Regions from separate parts of the Janthinobacterium sp. SUN211 genome, predicted to be linked through region 1. Evidence: riboswitches for the same ligand, from Rfam matches in the RefSeq annotation. Region 1 holds a riboswitch; the other holds the start of a gene.
What was found. A riboswitch is a leader RNA that binds a small molecule or an ion and turns the genes downstream of it on or off. The one in region 1 is predicted to bind thiamine pyrophosphate.

Region 1 (9,838 bases):
CGATCGACACGCCCACCGTGCGTGCCAGTTCGCGCAGGGAAAGGGCGGCGTCGTGCTGCTGCGCCAGTTGCGCGATGGTGGCGGCGACCAGGGTGTCGCGCAGGTTGCCATGGTGATAATTGCTGTTCGTGCTCATGTTATGTTATCGCTGTTCACATTGTCGTGTATGATGGCCATGTTATCACTGAACACATGGAGAGCACATGCAAGAGATGAACAATGCGGTACGCGCCGTGGCCTTGCCGCCGGGCGCCAGCATCGCCCCCTTGTACCCGGGCAGCCACCTGGCCGACGCGTATGCCGTCGAGCTGCCGACTGCGCAGGCGCGCCAGATGGACATGGAAAGCCTGGCGCGCGTGCTGCTGGGCAGTCAGCCCGGCTGGGCGCGCAAGCTGATGGTGGTGCGCGACGCCATCGTGGCGCGCTTCGGCATCCGGACGGCCAGGCAGATGGAAGCCAGGCCTGGCAAGCGCATCGGCATCTTCCGCATCTTTGCCGTCAGCGACGATGAAATCATCGTGGGCGAGGATGACAGCCACCTGGACTTCCGTTTGTCGGTGCTGCGCAACCGCGACGCGGGACGGCATGGCAGCGTGACCATGTCCAGCGTCGTGCATTGCCATAATCGGGTGGGACGCGCCTACATCCTGCTGATCCGGCCCTTCCACAAGCTGATCGTGCAGCGTTCGCTGGCGCGCGCCGTCAAGGGCGGCTTTGCCTGAGCGGGGAAGGCGGCTGGCGGTGCGGGCAATCTTGCTTATTCATGGCTGGTATTGCATACTGCACCACCAGCCTCATCACGATTCCCATGAACGATACGCTTCTCCTGCTGGGTTTTGCCACCACGCCGCTTGAACTGATTTCCTTTGTCCTGGCATTGACAACCGTTGCGCTGAACATCCGCCAGAATCACTGGGCGTGGCTGTTCGCCATCATTTCCTCGGCCGCCTACGGTTTCGTGTTTTTCGAATCGCGCCTGTATGGCGACATGGCCTTGCAACTGCTGTTTATCAGCGTCTCGTTCTGGGGCTGGTACCAGTGGCTGCATCCGGCCAGCGGCGGCAAGACCCTGCCCGTGACGCGCCTCGACGGCCGCGGCTGGCTGGCATGCGCCGTCGGCTGGCTGGCAGGCTTCCTGCTCATCGCCTGGCTGCTGACGACGACGGACACGGACGTGCCCCATGCGGATGGTTTCCTCACGGCAGGCAGCCTGGTGGGACAATTCCTGCTGTCGCGCAAGAAACTGGAAAACTGGATCGCCTGGATCATCGTCGACGTGCTGTACGTGTGGCTGTATGTGCACAAGGGCCTGACCCTGACGGCCGTGCTGTATGCGTTCTTCGTCGTGATGGCCGTCATCGGCTTGCTGGCGTGGAGAAAGTCGGCCCCGGCCGCGCCGAGCGCGATGGTCCTCAAGTGATGGAGCGTTGCGTGCGCGTGGCCATCCTGGGCGCGGAATCGTCGGGCAAGTCGACCCTGGCGGCGGCCCTGGCCGAGCGCTATGGCAGCGTCTGGGTGCCCGAGTATTTACGCGAGTTTGTGGAAACGCAAGGCAGGGTGCCCGTGGCGGCGGATCAGTATGGTATTGCGCGTACGCAAGTCGAACGCGAAGCGGCCGCTGCCGCCCAAGCCCGCCACTTCCTGTTCTGCGACACGACGCCCTTGATGACGGTGGTCTACAGCCGCCATTATTTTCACGGCGCCGATGCGCAACTGGCGGCGCTGGCCGATGCCACACAGTACGATCTGACCCTGGTCACGGCGCCCGACAGCCCCTGGGTGGCCGATGGCTTGCAGCGCGAGTCGGAAGCCGTGCGCCAATTGATCTACCGCTACCTGCTCGATGAGCTCGACGCGCGCGGCATCGTCTACCACGTGCTGCGCGACAGCCTGGAAGCGCGCCTGGAACAGGCGGCGCCTTTGCTGCAGCAGGCGCTCGCTGCGGCGCCTGCCATTTCCCTCAATTAAAAGTCAAACTGCGCCGAGACCTTGAAGGTGCGGCTGGCGCCCGGGAACAGGTAGCCGCCCGCTTCCGGCGTCACGTCGCGCCAGTAGAACTTGTCGGCCACGTTGTTGACGGCGGCACGCAGCACGGCGCGCGTGCCGGCGATGCGCGTGGCGTACGCGGCGCCCAGGTTGAACACGTTGTACGACGGCACGAAGGTCGTGTTGCTGTACTCGAACGCTTTTTTGCCCGCATATTCCCAGCTGCCATTCACGCTCAAGCCCGCCACCTGTTGCACGGCGTAATCCGCATGCACGGCTGCCTTGAAGGCTGGCACATTGGGCACGCGCTTGCCGTCGAGGTCCGCATTGCCCGTGCCTGACTGCTGGCTGTTCAGGGCCGTTACGGACGCGCCCAGGCTCAGGCTGGACGATGCCTTGCCCTGGGCCGACAATTCCAGCCCCCGGTGCTGGGCCTGGCCATTGCGGACGAAATAATTCTCGGCGTTCACATATTCGAGACCTTTGCGAATCTGGAACAGGCTGGCCGCCAGCATGAAGTCCGGCGTCACATCCATCTTCACGCCCAGTTCGACCTGCTTCGAGCGGCTGGGCGTCAGCTCCACATTGGCGTTTTTCTCATAGATGCTGGCTGTGCCGCCATGTTCCATGCCCTGCGAGTAGGCCGCATACACGGAGAGATTGTCGAGCGGGGTGTAGACGAGCGCCACGTTGGGCAGCAGGAAGTCGTGCTTGGCGCGGATTTCCGTGTCGGCCTTCAGTACGTACTGGTAGCCATCGACATTGATGTGGCGCAAGCCGCCATGCAGCTTCCAGTTCGGCGCCAGGCTGACGATGTCCTGCACGAAGACGGCGTTTTCCTTATCGTCGCGCACCAGGCGCACGGGGCCAGTCGAAGCCGGCGATGGTGCAACGATGACAGGGCGGTAGATATTGCTGATGCCCACTTCCTTATACACGTACAGGCCGGCGCGGTCCTTGCGGCGGAAGGTCGATACGCCGGCCGTGAATTCATGGCGCAGGGAACCGGTGGCGAACTTGCCCTGGATCATGGCTTGCGCGCTCAGCGGTTTTTTCGTCTCGCCCAGGCTGCGGAAGTCCCACACGGAGAAGTCGCCATTGCTGCAGAATACAGGCATCCAGCCTTCCGGGCTGCAGCCATACGGATAGGCCGTGTAGTCGTCGCGCTTGAACGAGTGCTGGTTGGCCGACAGGGTGGCATGCCAGTCGTCATTGAACGCGTACTGGAAGCGCAGGCCGAGATTGCTGGTGACGGTTTCCACGGGGTGCGTCCACGGTTGCTTGTTGAGCATGGCGTCGGCGCTGACGTTGGCGGGCAGGCTGCCATTGCTCAGCAACTGGAAGCCGGGCGCCGTCACTTGTGCCTTGTCCTGGTAGTCGGCATCGATTTGCAGCAGGGCTTGCGGGGAAATCTGCCAGTCGAAGGCGCCGGAAATGAACTTGCGGTTGCCGTCCGCGCCCTTGATGTAGGAGCGCAGGCGCTCTGCCGCCACGTTGATCCGGTAGCCGAAGCGCGTGTCTTCCAGGCGGCCGCCCAGGTCGACGGCGCCATACAGCGTGCCGCGCTCGCGCGTTTCCACGGTGACCGTGCGCAGCGGGGCGGCGGTGGGGCGCTTGACGATGAAGTCGATCACGCCGCCCGGCGCGGCCACGCCTGCCTGCAAGCCGGCCAGGCCCTTCAGCACTTCGATGCGTTCCTTGTTTTCCAGCGGGATTTGCGTGTCGCCAGGAATGGCCACGCCATCCTTGCGGTAGCTGGAATTGGTGTCGAGCTTGAAGCCGCGTATCGTAAACTGTTCCGCATAGCCGACGGCGTTGTAGGAATCGTTGATGCTGGCATCGAGCTTGACGGCATCGCTGAGATTGCGGATCTGCAAGTCCTGCATGTCTTTTTGCGAAATGACGGTGACGGATGCCGGCGTCTGCAGCAGCGGCGCGTCACTGAAGCCGCCCACGGAGGCGCGCTTGGCGGCCGGCGCCTTGCTGGCCGTGACGACGACTTCGGCCATGCTTTGCGCCTGCGGGTCGGCTGCGTCGGAAGCCAGGGCGGGCGCGGCAAACGCGTGCAGGATGGCCAGGGTCAGAACAGAAACGGATAAATTCGGTGTGGACATAGATTGCTCGTGGTTCAAGCCGTCTCGGAAAAGAGCACGGCAGGCTGCTTGTTCGGCTGGCGCCAACGCAGGAGCTATCAAAGGAGGGAGGTACTTTGCGCTTTCCTTCGCTGGCATTATCCAGATCAGGTACGAAGGGTATCTCTCACCCGGATGACTGCTCCAGGACCCCTAGCGAAATGACAGCTTAGCATGAACCACGGCCAGCTGTCCCACCTGGCTGACCGTTTTACAACAGTGTGGTGCGAATCTACAGACTGAGTTCCAGCACCTTGCGGCTGACGGCGGGCGTCACTTCGCGCTGTTCGCCCAGGGCCGTCATGCCGTGCGCTTCCAGGGCGGACACGACGGCGTCCACGCTGGCGTGATTCAGGCCGTAGTCGGCCAGGCGCGTCTTGACGCCCATGTGGCGGAAGAAGAATTCCGTGCGCGCGATGGCGGCCTCGATGCGGCCATCCTCGTCGCCGCCGTCCAGGCCCCACACGCGGGCCGCGTATTGCAACAGCTTGGCGCGCTTGGCTTGTTTGCGCACGCGCAACATGCTGGGCAGGATGATGGCCAGGGTTTGCGCATGGTCGAGCTCGTACAAGGCCGTCAATTCGTGGCCGATGGCGTGCGTGGACCAGTCCTGCGGCACGCCCACGCCGATCAGGCCGTTCAAGGCCAGGGTGGCGCTCCACATCACGTTGGCGCGCACGTCGTAGTCGTCCGGGTGCGACAGGGCCTTCGGGCCTTCTTCGATCAGGGTCAATAAAATGCCTTCGGCGAAGCGGTCTTGCACGGACGCGTTCACAGGGTAGGTCAAATACTGTTCCATCACATGCGCGAACGCATCGACGACGCCATTGCCCACCTGGCGCAGCGGCAAGGTGAACGTCTTCGACGGGTCCAGCACAGAGAATTTAGGATAGACCTTGCGGCTCATGAACGAGCGCTTTTCCTGCGTGGCCTTGCGCGTGATCACGGCCGAGCCATTCATTTCGGAACCCGTGGCCGGCAAGGTCAACACGGTGCCGAAGGGCAGGGCGGCTTCGACGATCTTGCCGCCTTTGGCCAGGATGTCCCAGGCCACGCCTTCGTGCAGGGCGGCCGCGGCGATGAACTTGGTGCCATCGACCACGGAACCGCCGCCGACGGCCAGCAGGAAATCGATGCGCTCGCTTTTCACCATGGCCACGGCCTGCATCAGGGTTTCATAGCTGGGATTGGGTTCGATGCCGGCAAATTCCAGCACCGTATGGCCGGCCAGCGCCGCCTTGACTTCATCGTAGACGCCGTTCTGCTTGATGCTGCCGCCGCCATACGTCATGAGCACTCTGGCCTGGGGCGGGATCAGCGCCGTGATGGCGGCGATCTGGCCCTGGCCGAAAAGGATTTGCGTCGGATTGTAAAAGTCGAAATTGAACATGGGGCTCCTGCCGCTGAGGTTTAGGCTGTTGCTGAGCCATGATTATGGCCGAATGGGTGGAAACGTGCCGTGGACGCTTGAGCTTTTCGTCCGCGCGGTGGAGAATGCAGCCGATGTCACCACCACGCGAAAAGGAATGCGCATGACCACCGTCCCACTGGAAGAATCCGGCCTGCCGGCCACCGCGCTCGACATGCACCGCGCCATCGGCGCCACCATCGCCGCACTGCAGGCGCTGGACTTGAACAGCCAGCGCTTCGAGGCGTGCACGGACCCGGAACTGCGCCGCGTGCTCGCGCATGCGGGCGACACCAGCCGCAAGGAAGCGGCCATGCTGCTCGAATGGATGCGCCGCCGCGACGCGCGCCTGGACACGGCCATGAAGGAAGCGCTGTTCAAGGCGGGGCCGATTGTTGCCCAGTATCACTATGACGAGAAAATATTGTAACTATTGGTTTGTTGCTGTGGCGTACCATGCGCCACTTTCGCATCGCTTCGCGTAGACTGTGCCCCTAATTAAATTTAACGTCGGATAGCAGCGGCTGTCCGGTGTATTTCAGGGGGCTTCAAGAAATGAGATCATTACCATACCGAGAAGGCAGCTGGTTTGCCGTGCCCTTGCCGGGCGGCGGCTATGCCGTCGGCGTGGTGGCGCGCAGGGCGCCTGCCGGGCGCATCATGCTGGCGTATATGTTCGGGCCGAAGCGCGACAGCTTGCCCACGCTGGAAGAGCTGGAAGGCTTGCGCCCGGAACAGGCCGTGCGCCGCCTGCGCACGGGCGACATGGCCCTGCTCAACGAGCGCTGGCCCCTGCTGGGCGACAGCCGCCACTGGGAGCGCGACGCCTGGCCCATGCCGGCCTTTATCCGCCGCAATGAATCCTTGCAGCGCGCCTGGCGCGCCAGCTATGCGGATGCCGACCCTGCCAAGCTGAACCGCGAGGAATCGATTCCCTTCGATACGCCGGGCATGGAAAGCGATTCCCTGTACGGCTATGGGGCGACGGAATTGTTAATGAATAAATTGCTGGCGCAGGAACAGGCATCCGCCTGAGCGGCAGGGAACGGCACAGCTATGCCGTTCCCGTCCGTTTATGCCGCTGGCAAGCTGATCTGAAACGCGAGGCCGCCGCCTTCGCGGTTGCGCACTTGCAATTCAGCGCCGTGGCGCAGCAGCACGCGGTCGACGATGGCCAAGCCCAGACTATCGTCCACCTGCCTGCGCCGTGTGTCTCTTACGCCGCTGGCAAGCTGATCTGAAACGCGAGGCCGCCGCCTTCGCGGTTGCGCACTTGCAATTCGGCGCCGTGGCGCAGCAGCACGCGGTCGACGATGGCCAGACCTAAGCCTGCGCCATTTGCCTGCCCGCGCGCCGTGTCGAGGCGGGTAAACGGCTTCATCAGCTGCTCGATCTTTTCCGCCGGCACGCCCGTGCCGTGGTCCTGCACCTCGATGATCACCTTTTTCGCGCCGTGGCTGGTGCGCACCTGGCAGGCGATGTCGATTTCCGTCACGTCGCTGTCCGGCGTCTTGCCATAGCGGCGCGCATTCTCGATCAGGTTGTTGAGCACGCGGCGCAGGTCGGTGGGGTTGCCCATCGCATGCGCGCCGTCGGCGATGCTGGCGTTGATCTTCACGTCCGGCAGGCGCATCGCTTCGCGCGTCATGTCGTTGAGCAAACCGCTGAGGTCGACGTCGGTAAAGCTCGACGCCTCCGTCGGCCTGGCATAGTCGAGGAACTGGCCGATGATGGCGTCCATTTGCCCGATATCGGACTGGATGCCTTCGCGCGCCTCGTCCGACAGGTTCGCCATTTCCACTTCCAGCTGCATGCGCGCCAGCGGCGTGCGCAAGTCGTGCGAAATGCCGGCCAGGATCACGGCGCGATCCGATTCCACCTGTTTCAGGTCGTCGACCATCTGGTTGAAGCTGCGGTTCGCCTCGATGATTTCGATCGGGCCCTTTTCCGGCAGCGGCGCCGGCTGCTTGCCCTTGGCGATGTCGCGCGCGGCCGCCGTCAAGCGCGACAGCGGCAGATTGATCAGGCTGGAAATGATGGCCGCGCCCAGCAGGGACAGCAGGGACACGAGGCTGGCCCAGCCCAGCCACTGGAAGCCCGTCAGGCCGCGCAGGCGCTCGCGGTCCAGCATCAGCCAGTACTCGTCGTCGTCGATCTTGAAGCTGACCCAGAAGCCGGCCACGCCGTTGACGCGCGCGGAAAAGCGCGTGTCCTTGCCCAGCTTGGCCTTCACCAGCGCCTCGATGTCGGGCATCAGGTAATTGTCGGGCGGCGGCTCGATGCGGTCGTCTTCTTCCAGCGAGAAGATGCGGATGCCTTCATTGCTGACGAGGTCGAACAGCAGCTCGCGCCGCAGTTCGGGCGCCGAGTGCGTCAAGGCCGCATGCGTGATGGTGACGACGGAAATGATTTGGGCGGAAATCTGCTGCGCCTGCGGCTCGCGCTGGATGAAGGAAATCATGCTGAACCACGCGATCATGCTGACCGTGGTCAAGGTGCCGAGCAGCAAAAAGGTGCGCCAGAACAAGCCGCTTTTCAGCCGCGCCAGGCTGATATCGGGAAAAAGCTTCATCATGCCTCGCCAGCGATCAGCGCGGCTGTCCGTCCGGGATGAAGACGTAGCCGAGGCCCCACACGGTCTGGATGAACAGCGGGCTCGACGGATCAGGCTCGATGAGTTTACGCAGGCGCGAGATTTGCACGTCCAGGCTGCGGTCGAACACTTCGTATTCGCGGCCGCGCGCCAGTTCCATCAGTTTTTCGCGCGACAGGGGCTGGCGCGCATGGCGGGCAAACACTTTCAGCACGGAAAACTCGCCCGTGGTCAGGGGCACCGTCTCGCCATTCTTTTTCAGGGTACGCGTGCCCAGGTCCAGCACGAAGTCGCCGAATTCGAAGGTTTGCGGCGTTTCCGACGGCGCGCCCGGGATTTCATCGGGACCCTTGCGGCGCAGCACGGCGCCGATGCGGGCCACCAGCTCGCGCGGATTGAACGGTTTCGGCAGGTAATCGTCGGCACCCATTTCCAGGCCCACGATGCGGTCCACGTCTTCGCCCTTGGCCGTCAGCATGATGATCGGCGTCTGGTCGCCCGCGCCGCGCAGGCGGCGGCAGATCGACAGGCCGTCTTCGCCTGGCAGCATCAGGTCGAGCACCAGCAGGTCGTAGCGTTCGCGCAGCCACAGCTTGTTCATGGCCGTCGCGCTCTCTGCCGTAAAGACATTGAAACCCTGTTCGGTCAGGTAGCGGCGCAGCAGGTCGCGCAGGCGCACATCGTCATCGACCACCATGATTTTTGCCTGGTGGCCGTGGATCGATTGCGTTGGTGTGTTGCTGCCGGAAGTGGAGGTTGTGGTCATTTAGGGTGTCGTGTTATCTTATATTAGTTGCTATAGTAACGCCTCGCGCGGCGTCGGCAAGGGGCTGTGGCGACCCATTACAAAGTGTTACAAACTTTACCCAATTACTCTTACTGCACCGTGTAAAGCATCATACACTGGGGCCACAGTGGAAATCAGCTTTAAGTTTATACGGCATCGCGGAAGAGGAACTCAATGAATATCTTTACTAAAAAAATTCACGCCGCTCCCAGCGCAGCTATTGCCGCACGTACAACTGTGCTGTCCGCATTTGCCGTTTGCTCCGTGTTTGCCGCCAGCCTGGCGTCAGCGCAAAACCAGCCGCCGCCACGCCGTGACGACCAGCAGCAAATGCAGGCTCAGCGGTATGAACAGGTACAGCGCACCAGCAGCAATGATACGCGACTGCGCGAACAGCGTGACGCACGCAGTTTCGACACGCGCGCCGAAGAGCAGCGCCGCGCCAACGAAGGCGCCGACGCTTCGCGCCGCACGGGCCGCATGACGCCCGACGAGCGGCGCGACCTGCGCCGCCAGATCAACGAAGTGGGCCAGGATATCTATTCCAACCCGCCGCGCCGCTAGGCAGCCATCCCCCCCTCCGACAGGGCCATCTCGCAAGACATGGCCCTGTTTGCATCTGGCCGCATGCATTGTTGCTGAGTCAGGCACACGGCCCCGCCCCGTGATATTGTTCTAGTGCACGGAGGCAATTCTTTGAAATGGCTGCTGGGGGAGGCAAGGCGTGAGCGACGACGACACACCCGTTCCGGATGCGGTCCCCGCAGGCGGCTTGCCGCACGGCCTGGTCCAGCGCGACGAGGGCGTGTTCCTGGACCTGTCGCTGGCGCCGGCGCAGCTGCGCGCCGCCGTCGACCAGCTGTTCCAGTCGGGGCAGTTGCTGGCGGGCCTAGATTACGGTTTGTTCCTGCTGACCCTGTTCCATGCGCCCG
Region 2 (9,838 bases), on a different contig from region 1:
GCCAGCAGGCTCGACAGCAGACCGCCCAGCAGCACGTACAGCGAGCCGCGGTGGTTGGCGTCCAGGCCCATGCCTTTGGCCGGCAGCAGGGCGGCGCCCAAGGTATGCGCGCTGGCGTGGTACTGCAGCAGCAGCCGGGTGCTTTCCGACTCGATCTGCCGCGCCGAGGCGTAGCACAGGGCCGTCAAACACAATCCGAACGCCAGGGTGAGCAGGGCCGAAGTGGAAACGGAAATGGAGATGCGCTTGAAGAATGATTGCATGGTGACGTCCCGTGGCAGCGCCGGTGCCGATCCATGATCAGGCAGGCCGGGCAGTGACTGACTGTAGGGCGGGCGGCGAAATACCGTCCGTTCGCTACCGAACGGACGGCCATGCCGGCAAGAAATATAGTCGGGGCACCGTGCCAGCGCTGTGTTACGCTGCACCACATGGCGGCCCTCGTTCGGACGCCTTTCATCGATCCCCTAGCTGACGACTGGAAACCAGGAAACCTGCCCATGTCGAGTCCGCATGCCCAGCTGCACAACCCGAATCAAAACCATTTGCTTGCCGCCATGCTCGACGCCGATTTCGCGCGCCTGGCCCCGTATTTGGAGCAAGTGTCGATGCTGCTCGGCGACGTGATCTACGATTCGGGCGACAAGCTGCAGCATGTGTATTTCCCCACCACGGCCATCGTTTCCATTCATTACCTGCTGGAAAACGGCGGTTCGTCGGAAATTGCCGGTGTCGGCAATGAAGGCGTCGTGGGCGTGTCGCTGTTTATGGGCGGCAACTCGACGCCGAGCCGCGCCGTCGTGCAGACGGGCGGCGTCGGCTACCGGCTGAAGGCCCATTTGCTGATGGAAGAGTTCGACCGCGCGGGGCCCGTCATGCGCTTGCTGCTGCGCTATACGCAGGCGCTGATCACGCAAATGTCGCAGACGGCCGTGTGCAACCGCCACCATACGGTGGAGCAGCAGCTGTGCCGCTGGCTGCTGCTGACCATGGACCGCTTGCCGAACCGCGAGCTGACCATGACGCAGGAGTTGATCGCCAACATGCTGGGCGTGCGCCGCGAAGGCGTGACGGAAGCGGCCGGGCGCCTGCAGCAGCGCGGCTTCATCAGCTACCGGCGCGGCCATATTTCCGTGCTGGACCGCGCCGGCCTCGAAGGCCATGTGTGCGAATGCTATGGCGTGGTCAAGAAGGAATTTGCGCGCCTGCTGTCGGACGTGCGCCAGCGCCAGTCTTCCTGAAGACCGCACTGCCTCGTATTCTTATCGTTGTCATAGCCCGGGCTACCTCATGCAATCTGTCGAAAACATTCCCCCGCGCGCACCGTCGCGCTGGCCCATGGCGCTGGCGTTTTCCTTCAGCGCCGTCGCGCTGCTGGCCGTCGGCGTGCTGGCCTGGCGCGCGCCGTTCGAGACGGCCTGCGTCATCGACGCGCTGGTCTTCTTGCTGCTGATGCTGCTCGTGGCGCTGTACCGGCGCACGGTGGCGGCCAGCCTGCCGCGCCAGCTGCTCAAGGCGGGCGCCTTGCAGGATGCGATCTTCAACAGCGCCAATTTCTCGTGCATCGCCACCGATGCGCAGGGCGTGATCCAGATTTTCAATGTGGGCGCCGAACGCATGCTCGGTTATGCGGCGAGCGACGTGGTCGACAAGCTGACGCCGGCCGGCATTTCCGATGCGCAAGAAATTGTCGCGCGCGCGGCCGCCCTCAGCGCCGAACTCGACACCGTCATCACGCCGGGCGTGGAAGCGCTCGTCTTCAAGGCCACGCGCGGCATCGAAGACATCTATGAACTGACCTACATCCGCAACGATGGCAGCCGCTTCCCCGCCATCGTTTCCGTGACGGCCTTGCGCGATGCGCAGAGCAAGGTCATCGGCTACTTGCTGATCGGCACCGACAATACGGCGCGCAAGCAGGTCGAGGCGGAACAGGCGCTGCTGGACCAGCGCCTGCGCGAACAGCAGGCGTACACGCGCTCGCTGGTCGAGACCAACAATGCCGAACTGAAGAAGGCGCGCCTGGTGGCGGAAAAGGCCAACCGGGCCAAGTCCGAATTCCTGTCGAGCATGAGCCACGAATTGCGCACGCCCCTGAATGCCGTGCTGGGCTTTGCGCAGCTGATGGCGTCCGACGTGCCGCCGCCCACCGTGCCGCAGCAGCGCTCGATCGAACAGATACTCAAGGGAGGCTGGTATCTCTTGCGCTTGATCAATGAAATCCTCGACCTGGCCATGATCGAATCGGGCAAGGTGACGTTGTCGCAGGAAGCGATGTCGCTGCTCGACGTGCTGCAGGATTGCCAGGCGATGATCGCGCCGCAGGCGGAGAAGCGGGGCATCAGCCTGCATTTCCCCCGCTGCGGCGAAGCCTACTTCGTGCATGCGGACCGCACGCGCGTGAAACAGGTGATGATCAACCTGTTGTCGAACGCCATCAAATACAACCAGGGCGGTGGTTCCGTCACCGTCGACTGCAGCCAGCGCGGCGCCAAGGTGCGCGTCAGCGTGCGCGACAGCGGCGCCGGCCTCGATGCGGGGCAGGTGGCGCAGCTGTTCCAGCCCTTCAACCGCCTGGGACAGGAAAACAGCACGGAAGAGGGCACGGGCATCGGCCTCGTCGTCACCAAGCAGCTGATTGAATTGATGGGCGGCACCATCGGCGTCGACAGCACCGTCGGCGTGGGCACCACCTTCTGGTTCGAGCTGGCCGCCAGCAATGCGCCGGCACTGATGCTGGGCGACGGCGACGCGCTGCCGCAGGCGCAGGAGGCGCAGGAAAGCCAGCGCACCTTGCTGTACGTGGAAGACAATCCCGCCAACCTGGCGCTGGTCGAGCAATTGATCGCCCGCCGCAGCGACTTGAAGCTGCTGACGGCCATCGATGCGCACCTGGGCATCGACCTGGCGCGCACGTATCAACCGGACGTGATCTTGATGGATATCAACCTGCCCGGCATCAGCGGCTATGGCGCCCTGCATATCCTGCACGACGATCCGCTCACGAAACATATTCCCGTGATGGCCCTGTCGGCCAACGCCGTGCCGCGCGACATCGAAAAGGGCCTGGAAGCGGGCTTCTTCCGCTACCTGACCAAGCCGATCAAGGTCGTCGAATTCATGGATGCGCTCGACGTGGCCCTGCACCATGCGGCCGCGCACGGCCTGGCCGACGACACTCATGCAGTACGCTAATTCAGCATTTATTTTTAGGAATACCGCCATGCTTCAAGCCACCGAGATCCTGAACGCCAGCATCCTCATCGTCGATGACCAGGAGGCCAACGTCATGCTGCTGGAACAGGTGCTGCGCAATGCCGGCTATACGCGCATCACCTCCACCATGGACCCGCAAGCCGTGCGCGCGCTGCACCAGCAGCACCGCTACGACCTGATCCTGCTCGACTTGCAGATGCCGGAAATGGATGGTTTTGAAGTCATGGAAGGCTTGCGCGACCTCGAGGCGGGCAGCTATCTGCCCGTGCTGGTGATCACGGCCCAGCCCGGCCACAAGCTGCGCGCGCTGCAGGCGGGCGCCAAGGATTTCGTCAGCAAGCCCTTCGACCTGGTGGAAGTCAAGACGCGCATCCACAACATGCTGGAAGTGCGATTGCTGTACCAGAAGCTGGCCGAATACAACAAGTCGCTGGAACAGATGGTGGAAGTGCGCACGGCGGAGCTGCGCGAAAGCGAAGCGCGCTTCCAGCGCTTCACGGAACTGTCGTCCGACTGGTACTGGGAACAGGATGCGCAGGGCAACTTGACGCGCTTTTCCGGCCCCGTGGCTGAAATGCTGGGCATCGGCAGCGAGGAAGAGCCGCAGCGCTGGAACGCGGCCGAACGCGCCTTGCTCGACGCCAAGATTGCCGCAAGGGAACCGTTTCTCGACTTTATCTACAGCCGCGCCAACCTCGACGGCAGCACGCAATACCTGCAGGTGAGCGGCGAACCGATGTTCGACACGGGCAGCCGCTTCATCGGCTACCGCGGCATCGGCCTCGATGTCACGGAGCGCCATCGCAGTGCCTGATTTATACTGGGCGCCATCGATACAGACCAGGAAAAATCATGACCGACAAATCTCCCTCCTACTGGTTCCCCGCCAAGACCTATGGCTGGGGCTGGGGCTTGCCCATCACCTGGCAAGGCTGGCTGGTGTTCCTGGCCGCGCTGGCGCTGTTCGCCTGCGGCGCCTTCCTGTTCCCTCCGCAAACCATGCTGGTCGGCTACATCGTCTATGAAGTGGCCATCGTTGCCGTGCTCATTTTCATCTGCCAGCTGAAGGGCGAACCGACCAGCTGGCGCTGGGGCAAGAAGAAATAAGCGCGCTGCCGTCTGTTGCAATGCAGCAGATGCGCAAAGACGACACCTGCAAGAAATCATCTGGCCACGCGGCGCGAACCGCGTATAATTGGCTCGCTGCCGCAAGGCGGCAAACGCTAGGGGTCCTGCCTTTCGCTGTGGAAACACGGTGCAAGCGCGGGTGAGAAATACCCTCCGAACCTGATCTGGATAATGCCAGCGAAGGGAAGCTTTAGGATGACTGCACCCCGCTTTTCCGCGTGCGCAATTCCGAACCTCCTTAGCTGGCTCCAGGCTGAAAAATAGTCTAGCCAAGGAGCCAAAATGAACGCCAATCCGAAATTCCTTTCCGCCACCGCCACGGTCGACGAAGCCGCCATCGCGCCGCTGCCCAATTCGCGCAAGATCTACGTGCAAGGCAGCCGCCCCGACATCCGCGTGCCCATGCGCGAGATCAGCCAGTCCGACACGGAAGCATCGTTCGGCGGCGAAAAGAATCCGCCGATCTACGTCTACGACACATCCGGCCCGTACACGGACCCGGACGTGAACATCGATATCCGCTCCGGCCTCGATACGCCGCGCCTGCCATGGATCATGGAGCGTGCCGACACGGAAGAATTGCCTGGCCCCACCTCCGACTACGGCATCGCCCGCCTGGCGGACCCGAAGCTGGCCGAGCTGCGTTTCAATTTGCACCGCAAGCCGCGCCGCGCCATCGCCGGCAAGAACGTGACGCAAATGCATTACGCGCGCCAAGGCATCATCACGCCGGAAATGGAATTCGTCGCCATCCGCGAAAACATGCGCCGCCAGGAGTATTTGCGCGAACTCAAGGCTTCCGGCCCCATGGGCGAGCGCCTGGCCGACCTGATGGGCCGCCAGCATCCGGGCCAGTCCTTCGGCGCCAGCATCCCGGTCGAAATCACGCCGGAATTCGTGCGCGAGGAAATCGCCCGCGGCCGCGCCATCATCCCCGCCAATATCAATCACCCGGAAGTGGAACCGATGATTATCGGCCGCAATTTCCTGGTGAAAATCAATGCGAATATCGGCAATTCCGCCGTGACGTCTTCCATCGGCGAGGAAGTGGAAAAGATGACCTGGGCCATCCGCTGGGGCGGCGATAACGTGATGGACTTGTCGACCGGCAAGCACATCCACGAGACGCGCGAATGGATCGTGCGCAACAGCCCCGTGCCCATCGGCACCGTGCCCATCTACCAGGCGCTGGAAAAGGTCAATGGCAAGGCGGAAGATCTGACGTGGGAAATCTTCCGCGACACCCTGATCGAGCAGGCCGAGCAGGGCGTCGATTACTTCACCATCCACGCGGGCGTGCTGCTGCGCTATGTGCCGATGACAGCCAAGCGCCTGACGGGCATCGTTTCGCGCGGCGGCTCCATCATGGCGAAATGGTGTCTGGCGCACCACCAGGAATCGTTCCTGTACACGCATTTCGAAGAGATTTGCGAAATCATGAAGGCGTATGACGTGTCGTTCTCGCTGGGCGACGGCTTGCGCCCCGGTTCCATCTACGACGCCAATGACGAGGCCCAGCTGGGCGAGCTGAAAACCCTGGGCGAGCTGACGCAAGTTGCCTGGAAGCACGACGTGCAAGTGATGATCGAAGGTCCGGGCCACGTGCCCATGCAATTGATCAAGGAAAACATGGACTTGCAGCTGGAACAGTGCGGCGAGGCGCCGTTCTACACCCTGGGGCCGCTGACGACGGATATCGCGCCCGGCTACGACCACATCACTTCGGGCATCGGCGCAGCCATGATCGGCTGGTATGGCACGGCCATGCTGTGCTACGTGACGCCGAAGGAACACCTGGGCTTGCCGAACAAGGCGGACGTCAAGGACGGCATCATCACGTACAAGATCGCCGCGCACGCGGCCGACCTGGCGAAAGGCCATCCGGGCGCACAGATCCGCGACAACGCGCTGTCGAAAGCCCGCTTCGAATTCCGCTGGGACGACCAGTTCAACATCGGCCTGGACCCGGACAAGGCGCGCGAATTCCACGATGAAACCTTGCCCAAGGATTCGGCCAAGGTGGCGCATTTCTGCTCCATGTGCGGCCCGCATTTCTGCTCGATGAAGATCACGCAGGAAGTGCGCGAATACGCGGCCGGCATGGGCATCGCGGAAGACAAGGCGCTGCAGCAGGGGATGGAGGTGAAAGCCATCGAATTCATCAAGAACGGCGCCGAGCTGTACCGCAAGGTCTGAAGGAGGGCGTGATGACTGCATTGATCGACATCACGCTCAACGGCGCGCCGCACCAGGTGCCGCCGGGGCAAACCCTGGACCAATTGATCGCCGCGCTGTCGCTGGAAAACCAGGCGCTGGCGCTGGCCGTCAACCGCAGCGTCGTGCCGCGCAAGGCGTGGCAGGACAGGGTCCTGGAAATTCAAGACCAGGTGGAAATCGTACGCGCGATTGGCGGCGGTTAAGTTGAGAATAGACAAGGAAACGCACATGAATACCGCAACAAACAACGACCTGCTGACCATCGCAGGCAAACAGTACCAATCGCGCCTGCTGGTGGGCAGCGGCAAGTATAAGGATTTGCCGCAGACGCGCGAAGCGACGGACGCGGCGGAAGCGCAGATCATCACGGTGGCGATCCGCAGGGTGAATATCGGGCAAGATCCGAACGCGCCCAGCCTGCTGGACTTCGTGCCGCCGGACCAGTACACGATCTTGCCGAATACGGCCGGCTGCTACAACGCGAAAGACGCCGTGTACACCCTGCAACTGGCGCGGGAACTCCTGGGCGGGCGCAATCTGGTGAAACTGGAAGTGCTGGGCGATGAAAAGACGCTGTTTCCGCACATGCCGGAAACCCTGGTCGCGGCCGAAGCGCTGGTCAAGGATGGCTTCGACGTGATGGTCTATTGCAGCGACGACCCCATCCAGGCGAAGATTCTGGAAGACATCGGCTGCGTGGCCGTCATGCCGCTGGCGTCACTGATCGGTTCGGGCATGGGCATCTTGAACCCGTGGAACTTGTCCTTGATCATCGAGCAGGCGAAAGTGCCCGTACTCGTCGATGCGGGCGTGGGCACGGCGTCGGATGCGGCCATTGCCATGGAACTGGGCTGCGATGGCGTGCTGATGAATACGGCGATTGCCGGCGCGCGTGACCCCGTGCGCATGGCGCATGCGATGAAGCTGGCTGTGCGGGCCGGGCGCGAAGCGTTTTTGGCGGGGCGCATGCCGCGCAAGTTCGCCGCCTCGCCTTCGTCGCCGATGGCGGGCCGGCTGGCGTGATGGCGCGACGGCGTCCCACCGTGCTGGTGTTTGCCGGCGCCGACCCGTCGGGCGGCGCCGGCATCGCCGCCGATATTCTAGCGATTGCGGCGCAGGGCGCGCATGCCTTGCCCGTGATCACGGCGCTGACGGTGCAGGACAACGACCGCGTGTTTGCTGTCGAGCCTGTGGCGCCGGAATTGCTGCGCCGACAGGCGCAGGCGCTGATCGACAAGATCGCCATCGATGCCGTGAAGGTCGGCATTCCCGGCAGCGCGGCGAATGCGGCCGTCATTGCGCAACTGATCGCCCAATTGCGGCTGGCCCGGCCGAACTTGCCTGTCGTGCTCGACCCCGTGCTGGCCAGCGGCCATGGCGACGTGCTCAGCCGGGACGACGCCGTGCTGGCGCTGGCGCCCTTGCTGCCGGTGACTACCGTCATCGTACCGAACGGGCCGGAAGCGCTGGCCCTTGATGGCGCAGATAACTTGCGCGCGCAAGGCTGTGGACACGTGCTGGTGACGGGCGGCCACGGCGACGGCGAGGAGATCGTCAACCGCTGGCTGGACGGTGACGGGCGCGCGCGCGAGTGGCGCTGGCCGCGCCTGCCCGGAGAGTTTCATGGCAGCGGTTGCACGTTGGCGTCGGCCATCGCGGCCCGCCTGGCATTGGGCCAGCCGCTGGCGCAAGCGCTTGACCGGGCGCAAGCCTATTGCCATGCGGCCCTGGCCGGCGCGTATGCGATTGCGCCAGGTCAACTCATGCCGCAACGATTCATTGAATAAGGAAAACATCATGCGTGGACTGTATCTGGTCACCCCGAACTGGGATGACACCGACCGCCTGCTCGATATCACGGAGCAGGCTTTGCATGGCGGCGTGGCGCTGCTGCAATACCGCCACAAGAGCGCCGACGCGGAGCAGCGGCGCGAACAGGCGGGCGCCTTGCTGATCCTGGCCCGCAAGTATGGCGTGCCTTTCATCGTCAATGATTTTCTCGAGCTGTGCGAAGAGCTGGACGCGGATGGCGTGCACGTGGGCGGCACGGACGCGTCCGTCGCGCAGGTGCGCGCGCGCCTGGGCAAGGACAAGATCGTCGGCGCTTCCTGCTATGGCGACATGGCCCTGGCGCGCACGGCAGCAGAGGGCGGCGCCAGTTACGTGGCCTTCGGCGGCTTTTATCCATCGCTGGTGAAAAAGTATCCGGTGACGACGCCCCTGGATATCGTGCTGCAGGCGAAACGCGAGATCGCCTTGCCCTGCGTGGTGATCGGCGGCATGACGCCGGAGAACGCGGCGCCGCTGGTGGCGCGCGGGGCCGACATGGTGGCGGCGATCAGCAGCGTATTTGGCAAGGGATCTCAGGCGGACGATGTGGATATTGCGGTGCAGCAATTCAATCTGCTGTTTGCGCAGGCTGGGGAGGCGTGAGGGGGCGGATTTGGCGAATAATCGGCATATAATAAGGGCATCATTCATTACCGAGGTCCCTTTACCCATGAGTCAGCCAGCCGCCGCGAAACGCCTTATCCTGATCGTTGACGATGACCAGCTCCTGTTGGAATTCCTTGGCGAAGTCCTGCGCCATGCCGGCTACGAGACGGCCCTGGCCCATTCGGCCGAAGTGGCGCTGCAGCTGATCGCCCAGCGCGAGCCTGACCTGGCCTTGCTCGACATCCACATGCCGGGCATGTCCGGCCTGGAACTGGCCAAGCGCCTGCACGGCGAAACGGCCGTGCCATTCATGTTCCTGTCCGGCAGCGGCGACAGCGAATCGGGCAAGCAGGCGGCCGCCTACGGCGCCGTCGGCTATGTCGTCAAACCCGTTGACGAAGGCCGCTTGATGCCGGCGTTCGAAGCGGGCCTGGCGCGCGCCGATGAAATCCGCCAGCTGCGCCGCACCGAGCTGAACCTGAACGCGGCCCTGGCCGCCGGCCGGGAAACGAGCCTGGCCGTCGGTTTGCTGATGGGCAAGTTCCAGACGGACCGCAACACGGCGTTCGAAGTGCTGCGCGACCACGCCCGCTCCAGCCGCCGCAAGATCAATGAAATCGCCAGCCAGCTGCTGCTGGCCGAGGAAACCCTGAACGGCTTGCACGGCGCGTTTTTGAACCGGGCGAAAACCAAGTAAGAGTTTCAAGTAAGCGTTGCACCGGCGCCGGCGTGGCACGTCGGCGCCTGCCTTGTTATGATGTGACGATACGGCGCGCTGGCGCGCCTGGTTCAACCATACACAGGACACACATGAAAACCAAAGCAGCGATTGCATGGAAGG

Region 2: linked by a shared signal. The riboswitch ahead of thiC (phosphomethylpyrimidine synthase ThiC) and the one ahead of O3301_RS10295 (TonB-dependent siderophore receptor) in region 1 are both predicted to bind thiamine pyrophosphate.

What each region holds. Positions count from the first base shown of each region.
Region 1 is NZ_JAPWIC010000002.1:1,005,994-1,015,831, forward strand. Features, by position in the region: gene O3301_RS10275 (TetR/AcrR family transcriptional regulator) at 1-136, opposite strand, end outside; gene O3301_RS10280 (DUF2867 domain-containing protein) at 204-722, shown strand; gene pnuC (nicotinamide riboside transporter PnuC) at 809-1,420, shown strand; gene O3301_RS10290 (ATP-binding protein) at 1,420-1,968, shown strand; gene O3301_RS10295 (TonB-dependent siderophore receptor) at 1,965-4,100, opposite strand; TPP riboswitch at 4,186-4,283, opposite strand; gene O3301_RS10300 (iron-containing alcohol dehydrogenase) at 4,351-5,508, opposite strand; gene O3301_RS10305 (hypothetical protein) at 5,651-5,956, shown strand; gene O3301_RS10310 (Imm26 family immunity protein) at 6,082-6,561, shown strand; gene O3301_RS10315 (hypothetical protein) at 6,600-6,722, opposite strand; gene O3301_RS10320 (sensor histidine kinase) at 6,743-8,101, opposite strand; gene ompR (two-component system response regulator OmpR) at 8,115-8,816, opposite strand; gene O3301_RS10330 (hypothetical protein) at 9,081-9,470, shown strand; gene O3301_RS10335 (flagellar assembly protein A) at 9,631-9,838, shown strand, end outside.
Region 2 is NZ_JAPWIC010000009.1:148,041-157,878, reverse strand. Features, by position in the region: gene O3301_RS24940 (bifunctional diguanylate cyclase/phosphodiesterase) at 1-263, opposite strand, end outside; gene O3301_RS24935 (Crp/Fnr family transcriptional regulator) at 501-1,241, shown strand; gene O3301_RS24930 (ATP-binding protein) at 1,291-3,195, shown strand; gene O3301_RS24925 (response regulator) at 3,224-4,030, shown strand; gene O3301_RS24920 (hypothetical protein) at 4,069-4,323, shown strand; TPP riboswitch at 4,432-4,547, shown strand; gene thiC (phosphomethylpyrimidine synthase ThiC) at 4,627-6,540, shown strand; gene thiS (sulfur carrier protein ThiS) at 6,561-6,764, shown strand; gene O3301_RS24905 (thiazole synthase) at 6,790-7,584, shown strand; gene O3301_RS24900 (hydroxymethylpyrimidine/phosphomethylpyrimidine kinase) at 7,584-8,348, shown strand; gene thiE (thiamine phosphate synthase) at 8,359-8,994, shown strand; gene O3301_RS24890 (ANTAR domain-containing response regulator) at 9,062-9,694, shown strand; gene O3301_RS24885 (S-(hydroxymethyl)glutathione dehydrogenase/class III alcohol dehydrogenase) at 9,808-9,838, shown strand, end outside.